DNA from 2 places in the Leclercia sp. W6 genome. Region 2 is predicted to be linked to the other one. Evidence: predicted binding sites of a transcription regulator. Region 2 holds the regulator's gene; the other holds the start of a gene.

The links. The regulator PurR, encoded in region 2, represses purine synthesis genes. The targets are predictions, from matches to a motif close to CANGCAAACGTTTGCNTG.
Region 1: glyA (serine hydroxymethyltransferase) is a predicted target of PurR. The motif match lies at 1,333-1,350, and genes of this name have one in related genera.

Annotation. Positions count from the first base shown of each region.
Region 1 is NZ_CP031104.1:75,900-79,651, forward strand. It holds gene hmpA (NO-inducible flavohemoprotein) at 1-1,162, opposite strand, end outside; gene glyA (serine hydroxymethyltransferase) at 1,467-2,720, shown strand; gene DVA43_RS00425 (DoxX family protein) at 2,769-3,191, opposite strand; gene DVA43_RS00430 (ROK family protein) at 3,319-3,752, opposite strand, start outside.
Region 2 is NZ_CP031104.1:1,601,408-1,605,159, forward strand. It holds gene DVA43_RS07810 (MFS transporter) at 1-426, opposite strand, end outside; gene DVA43_RS07815 (YnhF family membrane protein) at 591-680, opposite strand; gene purR (HTH-type transcriptional repressor PurR) at 977-2,002, shown strand; gene punR (DNA-binding transcriptional activator PunR) at 2,008-2,931, opposite strand; gene punC (purine nucleoside transporter PunC) at 3,047-3,752, shown strand, end outside.

The DNA of each region.
Region 1 (3,752 bases), 1.5 Mb from region 2:
CGTAGTGAATGTTCTCTTTATTCACCCCCAGCTCCAGGAGCTGCGCGGCGGCATACTGCATAAAGGCCACCGGGCCACAGACGTAGAACTGCATCTCCGGGGCGTGGAACTGTTCTTTATGCTGGCTTAACGCCATCAGGCCTTCGCTGTCGAAGCGGGCAGCGGCACGGTCGTCCTCCGACGGCAGGCGATACCAGGTATGGGCAGTAAAGTGCGGCAGACCGGCAGCCAGGCTTTTCACTTCATCAGAAAACGCATGCACTTCGCCATTCTCTGCGGCGTGGAACCAGTTTACCTGCGCCTTATGCTGCGCTTTCGCCAGGGTGTCCAGCATCGCCAGCATCGGAGTCTGGCCGACACCGGCGGAGATCAGCGTTACCGGGGTATTGCTCTCAACGGCCATAAAGAAATCGCCTGCAGGCGCGGCCAGATGCACCACATCACCCACGCGGGCTTCGTTGTGCAGCCACGTCGAAACCTGACCGCCTTCCTCGCGTTTTACCGCAATGCGATAGCTTTTGCCGTTTGGCTTGCGGGTCAGGGAGTACTGGCGGATCTCCTGATGCGGGAAGCCTTCAGGCTTCAGCCACACGCCCAGGTACTGGCCCGGCTGGTAATCGGCAACCGGCTGGCCGTCGACGGGTTCAAATTCAAAGCTGGTGATAAGCTGGCTGCGCGGGGTTTTTTCCACGATACGGAAGGCGCGGGTACCTTCCCAGCCGCCGGTCTTACTGGCGTTTTCGCTGTAGATCTGCGCTTCACGGTTGATGAACACATTCGCCAGCACGCCGTAGGCTTTGCCCCAGGCGTCCAGCACTTCCTGGCCCGGGCTGAACATTTCGTCCAGGGTCGCCAGCAGGTGGGTGCCAACAATATTGTACTGCTCAGGTTTGATCTGGAAGCTGGTATGTTTCTGAGCGATTTTTTCCACTGCTGGCAGCAGGGCCGGCAGGTTCTCGATGTTGCTGGCGTAGGCGGCGATGGCGTTGAATAACGCTTCGCGCTGATCGCCGTTACGCTGGTTGCTCATGTTAAAAATCTCTTTGAGCTCCGGGTTATGCGCGAACATACGATCGTAAAAATGGGCGGTAAGTTTAGGACCCGTTTCGACCAGCAGAGGAATCGTGGCTTTTACGGTAGCGATGGTTTGGGCATCTAACATAGCAGCTTCCTTCAAATGTTACTTTAATAGTGTATTTTGAATGCATCTTATAAAAAATAACCCTGCTTTGTAAATGGTTCTTTGCAACATGAATTAACTGCATCACAAACCTGAAAAGAATTCCCTTTTGCAGGGCGAGGACGCTATTCCTCAAACCCTTGCGTGGCGGGTAGGTAAACGTTTGCGTAAAATCCTTTGTCAAGACCTGTTATCACTCTGCTAATCAGTTATACTGTTGCCCGTCGTCCATCAGGACTGCCTTTTCAGGCCAAAATTTACTTGTTAGCTGAGTCAGGAGATGCGGATGTTAAAGCGTGAAATGAACATTGCCGATTATGATGCCGAACTGTGGCAGGCTATGGAGCAGGAAAAAGTACGTCAGGAAGAGCACATCGAACTGATCGCCTCCGAAAACTACACCAGCCCGCGCGTGATGCAGGCGCAGGGCTCTCAGCTGACCAACAAATACGCTGAAGGTTACCCGGGCAAGCGCTACTACGGCGGTTGCGAGTATGTCGATGTGGTTGAACAGCTGGCAATCGACCGTGCTAAAGAGCTGTTTGGCGCTGATTACGCTAACGTGCAGCCGCACTCTGGCTCTCAGGCTAACTTCGCGGTCTATACCGCACTGCTGCAGCCGGGCGATACCGTTCTGGGTATGAACCTGGCGCAGGGCGGCCACCTGACTCACGGCTCCCCGGTTAACTTCTCCGGCAAACTGTACAACATCATCCCTTACGGTATCGATGAGTCCGGTAAAATTGACTACGCCGACATGGAGAAGCAGGCCAAAGAGCACAAACCGAAGATGATCATCGGTGGCTTCTCTGCCTACTCCGGTGTTGTTGACTGGGCAAAAATGCGTGAAATCGCAGACAGCATCGGCGCATACCTGTTTGTCGACATGGCACACGTTGCCGGTCTGATCGCCGCAGGCGTCTACCCGAACCCGGTTCCACACGCCCACGTTGTCACCACCACTACCCACAAAACCCTGGCCGGTCCGCGTGGCGGCCTGATCCTGGCGAAAAGTGGCGACGAAGAGCTGTACAAAAAACTGAACTCTGCCGTCTTCCCAAGCGCGCAGGGCGGCCCGCTGATGCACGTTATCGCGGCAAAAGCCGTGGCGCTGAAAGAGGCGATGGAGCCAGAGTTCAAGGTTTACCAGCAGCAGGTTGCTAAGAACGCCAAAGCGATGGTGGAAGTCTTCCTGAACCGCGGTTACAAAGTGGTTTCCGGCGGGACTGAAAACCACCTGTTCCTGCTGGATCTGGTTGATAAAAACCTGACCGGTAAAGAAGCTGACGCTGCCCTGGGCCGCGCCAACATCACCGTCAACAAAAACAGCGTACCAAACGATCCGAAGAGCCCGTTCGTGACCTCCGGTATCCGTATCGGTTCTCCGGCTGTCACTCGCCGCGGCTTTAAAGAAGCGGAAGTAAAAGAGCTGGCGGGCTGGATGTGCGACGTGCTGGACAACATCAACGACGAAGCGGTTATCGAACGCGTGAAAGCGAAAGTGCTGGAAATCTGCGCCCGCTTCCCGGTTTACGCATAAGTCTGCCTCGCAGAACAAAAAGGCCGCGCAAGCGGCCTTTTTTTATGGCTAACGCCGGTCGATGGAGATAGCGCCCGGCCCTGCCACCGCCAGCAGCAGGAATCCGCCAGCGATGCTGATGTTCTTGAAGAAGTTAATCATGTTCGGCATCACCGCATCGCCACTCATATCCCAGTAGTGGTGCCCAATCAACGCTGTTCCCAGCGTATAAAAGACAAACAGCACCGCCAGTGGACGGGTAAAAAAGCCGAGCACGATAAGAATGGCGGCGGGCACTTCCATGATCACCGCCACAATGGCCGCCAGCATTGGCATTGGAGCGCCCAGCTTCACCATATACTGCACCGTGCCGTCAAAACCGAACATTTTAGGCACGCCGAAAATAATGAACAGAAGGATAAGGGCGAGACGGGCAATCAACAGGATCAGCGCCCGGGACTGACCAAAATCGAAATACCGTAGTGTGTTCATGGCAGGCTCGTTTGGGGTGGGATTTATCTTAAAGCTAATACACAAATTGCCGCCCCGCCATTCCGCTTTTCGCCATAAATCAGCCATCAGGATGATTTAAATTCCCCCCATTTCAGCATGTTCTCCGCTAGCCTTCCGCCAGCGCGTCCTCAACGAACAGAAAGCCAATGCCGATAATCTGCTGCTGCCGGGTTAAGCCGCCAAAGGCGATTTCCGTTTGCCGGTTACGCACCGCATCGCCATGATCGAAGGGGGTAAATCCAATCTGGCGATTGATGGTCTGCAGCCAGCGTTCGCCAAAGGCGCAGCTGCGGCCATAGAACCAGATTTGGTTGATATTAAGGATGTTGAGCAGGTTGTAGAGCGTCAGCCCGATGGCGTTGGCGGCCTCGTCAGCCCAGCGCTGAATTGACGCGTTCCCCTGACGCCAGGCCTCAATCAGCTGCAGGCTGGTGAGGCTATCCGGGTCAAGCCCGAGGGTGCCGGGCTGGGATTTCAGCCATAAACGCGCCTGTTTTTTAAGGGCCGACAGGGAGGCGACCGTCTCCAGGCAGCCGTAAC
Region 2 (3,752 bases):
ATTGGCGATGGTGAGCCCCATAAACATGGTTGCTACGGCGCTGGCCTGTTTATGCTTCGGCACCACGCTTGCGGCGACCACCGACCCGAGGCCAAAGAAGGCGCCGTGATTAAGGCTGGTCAAAATACGCGACAGCATCAGGGTGGTGTAATCCGGGGAGAGCGCCGACAGCACGTTGCCGACGGTAAAAATCGCCATCAGGAAGATCAGCGCATTACGACGGCCGCGATGGGAAAGCAGCAAGGTCATCAGCGGCGCTCCTACCATTACCCCGATAGCGTAAGCACTGATTAACATGCCCGCAGCAGGAATAGAGACATCCACACCCCGGGCGATAACCGGTAGCAGTCCCATTGGAGAAAACTCGGTGGTGCCGATGCCAAATGCGCCAATGGCCAGGGCCAGCAGCGGAAAATTGATTTTCATACTTCAACTCCGGATACCGTGTCGTCAGGCGACACAGAACAATGAAGGCGAAAGCATGACATCAATCACAAAAAATGAGAAGTTAACAATTTGGCAAAAGATTTTTGCAGGAAGCGTAACAATAGCAGAAGGGAGACGAGGGAGCATGAGCTCCCTCACAAATATCAGTGCAGCGCAGCCGTCAGACCGCTGGCAACGATCAGACCCAGAACAATAACGGTGGTAATCAGCGAAAACTTAAGATCGGTACTCATCAATTTTTCTCCTTTTAATCACCCTACGAAGAGTGAGCTTGCTCATTTTTGCACAGTTCAGGGTAAAAATCTTGCTGGATTTAGAATGATATCGATTTTTACTCTTCCCCTTTTGGTCAAGATCAGCCAAAATTCCACGCTAAATTTATTAGCGTACCGGCCATTGACCCCCTCCTGACGTCCTGTGTCGTTTTCCCGGCGTACCGCAATTCAAATTGCGCAATTAGGGCGAGTGAAGGCAAACGTTTACCTATTGGTTTTTCAGGAGCTTAAGATATGGTCTGGAGTGACATCTGATGGCAACAATTAAAGACGTAGCGAAACGCGCAAACGTTTCCACTACAACCGTATCACATGTTATTAACAAAACCCGCTTTGTGGCGGAAGAGACGCGTAACAACGTCTGGGCAGCGATCAAAGAGCTGCACTATTCTCCGAGCGCCGTCGCCCGTAGTCTGAAGGTGAACCACACCAAATCGATCGGCCTGCTGGCGACCAGCAGCGAAGCCCCCTACTTCGCAGAAATTATTGAAGCGGTAGAGAAAAACTGCTTCCAGAAAGGTTACACCCTGATCCTCGGCAACGCCTGGAACAGCCTGGAGAAGCAGCGGGCCTATCTGTCGATGATGGCGCAAAAGCGCGTCGACGGCCTGCTGGTGATGTGCTCGGAATATCCGGAGCCGCTGCTGAAGATGCTGGAAGAGTATCGCAACATTCCGATGGTGGTGATGGACTGGGGCGAAGCGAAAGCCGACTTCACCGACTCGGTCATTGATAACGCCTTTGAAGGTGGCTACATGGCCGGACGTTATCTGATCGAACGCGGTCATCGCGATATCGGCGTCATCCCGGGGGCGCTGGAGCGCAACACCGGCGCCGGTCGTCTGGCCGGTTTTATGAAAGCGATGGAAGAGGCCTTAATCACGGTGCCAGAAAACTGGATCGTCCAGGGCGACTTTGAGCCGGAGTCCGGCTATCGCGCCATGCAGCAGATCCTCTCCCAGACGCCGCGTCCAACCGCTATTTTCTGCGGCGGGGATGTGATGGCGATGGGTGCCCTGTGTGCCGCTGACGAGATGGGGCTGCGCGTGCCGCAGGACGTTTCGCTGATCGGGTATGATAACGTGCGCAACGCCCGTTTCTTCACCCCGGCGCTGACCACCATCCACCAGCCAAAAGATTCGCTGGGCGAGACCGCCTTCAACATGCTGCTCGACCGTATCGTCAACAAACGTGAAGAGTCGCAGTCTATTGAAGTGCATCCGCGTTTGATCGAACGCCGCTCTGTCGCCGATGGCCCGTTCCGCGACTACCGCCGTTGATCCGCTCAGGGAGCCAGTACCTCTGGCTCCCGCAGCCACTCCCTGTTCATCGTTTCACTGTCCCCCAGATAATCCAGCAGCCACGCCAGCGCCGGTGACATGTCGTTTTGTTGCCAGGTGAGGCAGCAGGCCGCATCCGGGAAGGGGTTTTCCAGCGACAGCGCCACCCATTTGCCACTGTCTATCCACGGCCGGGCAAAATGGACCGGCACCATCCCCACGCACAGCCCGGCAGACAGGCAGGTCGCAGAGGATTCCCAGTCCGGGGTGACGATCCGCCGCTGGTTATCCAGCAGCCAGGTGATCCGTTTCGGCAGCGAGCGGGAGGTATCTTCCCGCACCAGCGACGGCCAGTTGCGCAGAGTGTCATCGCTGAGCGGGCCGGGAAGCGCGGCCAGCGGATGGTGGCTGGCCACCACGCAGACCCAGCTTAGCATCCCCATATCGCGAAACGCGTAGCGTCCCCCCACCGGTATCGCCTGGGTCGCGCCGATCGCCATCTCCACCCTGCCGTCCGCCAGCGCATCCCAGACACCGTTAAAGACCTCCTGGGAGACGCGCAGCTCAACGTCAGCGAAGTGGCGATAAAAGTCGACAATCATCTGACGGGTGCGCTCGGGACGTACAATGTTATCCACCGCAATGGAGATATGCCCGCGCCAGCCGTTGGCGATCTGCTGACACTGTTCGCGGGTGATCTGCATTTTTTTGATAACAGAGCGCCCCTCCTTCAGAAACCACAGCCCGGCAGGCGTCAGCTCCACATCACGGTGACGCCGTTCAAACAGCGGCACCGCCAGCCACTCCTCAAGCTGACGCACCGTATAGCTGATGGCTGACGGGACGCGATGTAACTCCTGCGCTGCGCCGCTGAAGCTGCCGTTACGCGCAACGGCATCCACCACTTCAAGGGAATATTCTGACCACATTTTCTGCCTGCAAAAAATTTGAATGCAACCGCCAAATATTAGCGTTTCACAAGCGGGATTGCACTGCCTACACTCAGCGGCTACCTAAACCTGCATCCATAAGGACAATAAAACAATGCAACCCGGGAAAGGATTTTTAGTCTGGCTCGGCGGCCTGAGCGTGCTGGGCTTTCTCGCCACCGATATGTATCTGCCTGCGTTCGCCATCATGCAGGCGGATCTGCAAACCCCGGCTGCCGCCATCAGCGCCAGCCTGAGCCTCTTCCTGGCCGGTTTTGCCTTCGCGCAGCTGCTCTGGGGACCGATGTCTGATCGCTTCGGACGCAAGCCGGTGCTGCTGGCTGGCTTAGCCATCTTTGCATTCGGCTGCCTCGGCATGCTGTGGGTACGCGACGCCACCTGGCTGCTGGTGCTACGCTTCATCCAGGCGGTGGGCGTCTGCGCCGCGGCGGTGACATGGCAGGCGCTGGTGACCGATTACTACCCGGCATCGCGAACCAACCGCATTTTCGCCACCATCATGCCGCTGGTTGGCTTGTCGCCGGCGCTGGCACCGCTGCTCGGTAGCTGGATCCTCGCCCATTTCAGCTGGCAGGCCATTTTTGCGGTGCTGTTTGCCATTACCCTGGTGCTGATGATCCCGGCCTTTTTCCTGAAGCCAGTGACGGTAAAAGAGGCGCAGCCAACCTCCCGCGTGACCTTCTTTACCCTGCTTCGCTCCCGCATCTACCGCGGTAACGTGCTGATCTACGCTGCCTGTTCTGCCAGCTTCTTCGCCTGGCTGACCGGCTCGCCGTTTATCCTCAACGAGATGGGCTACA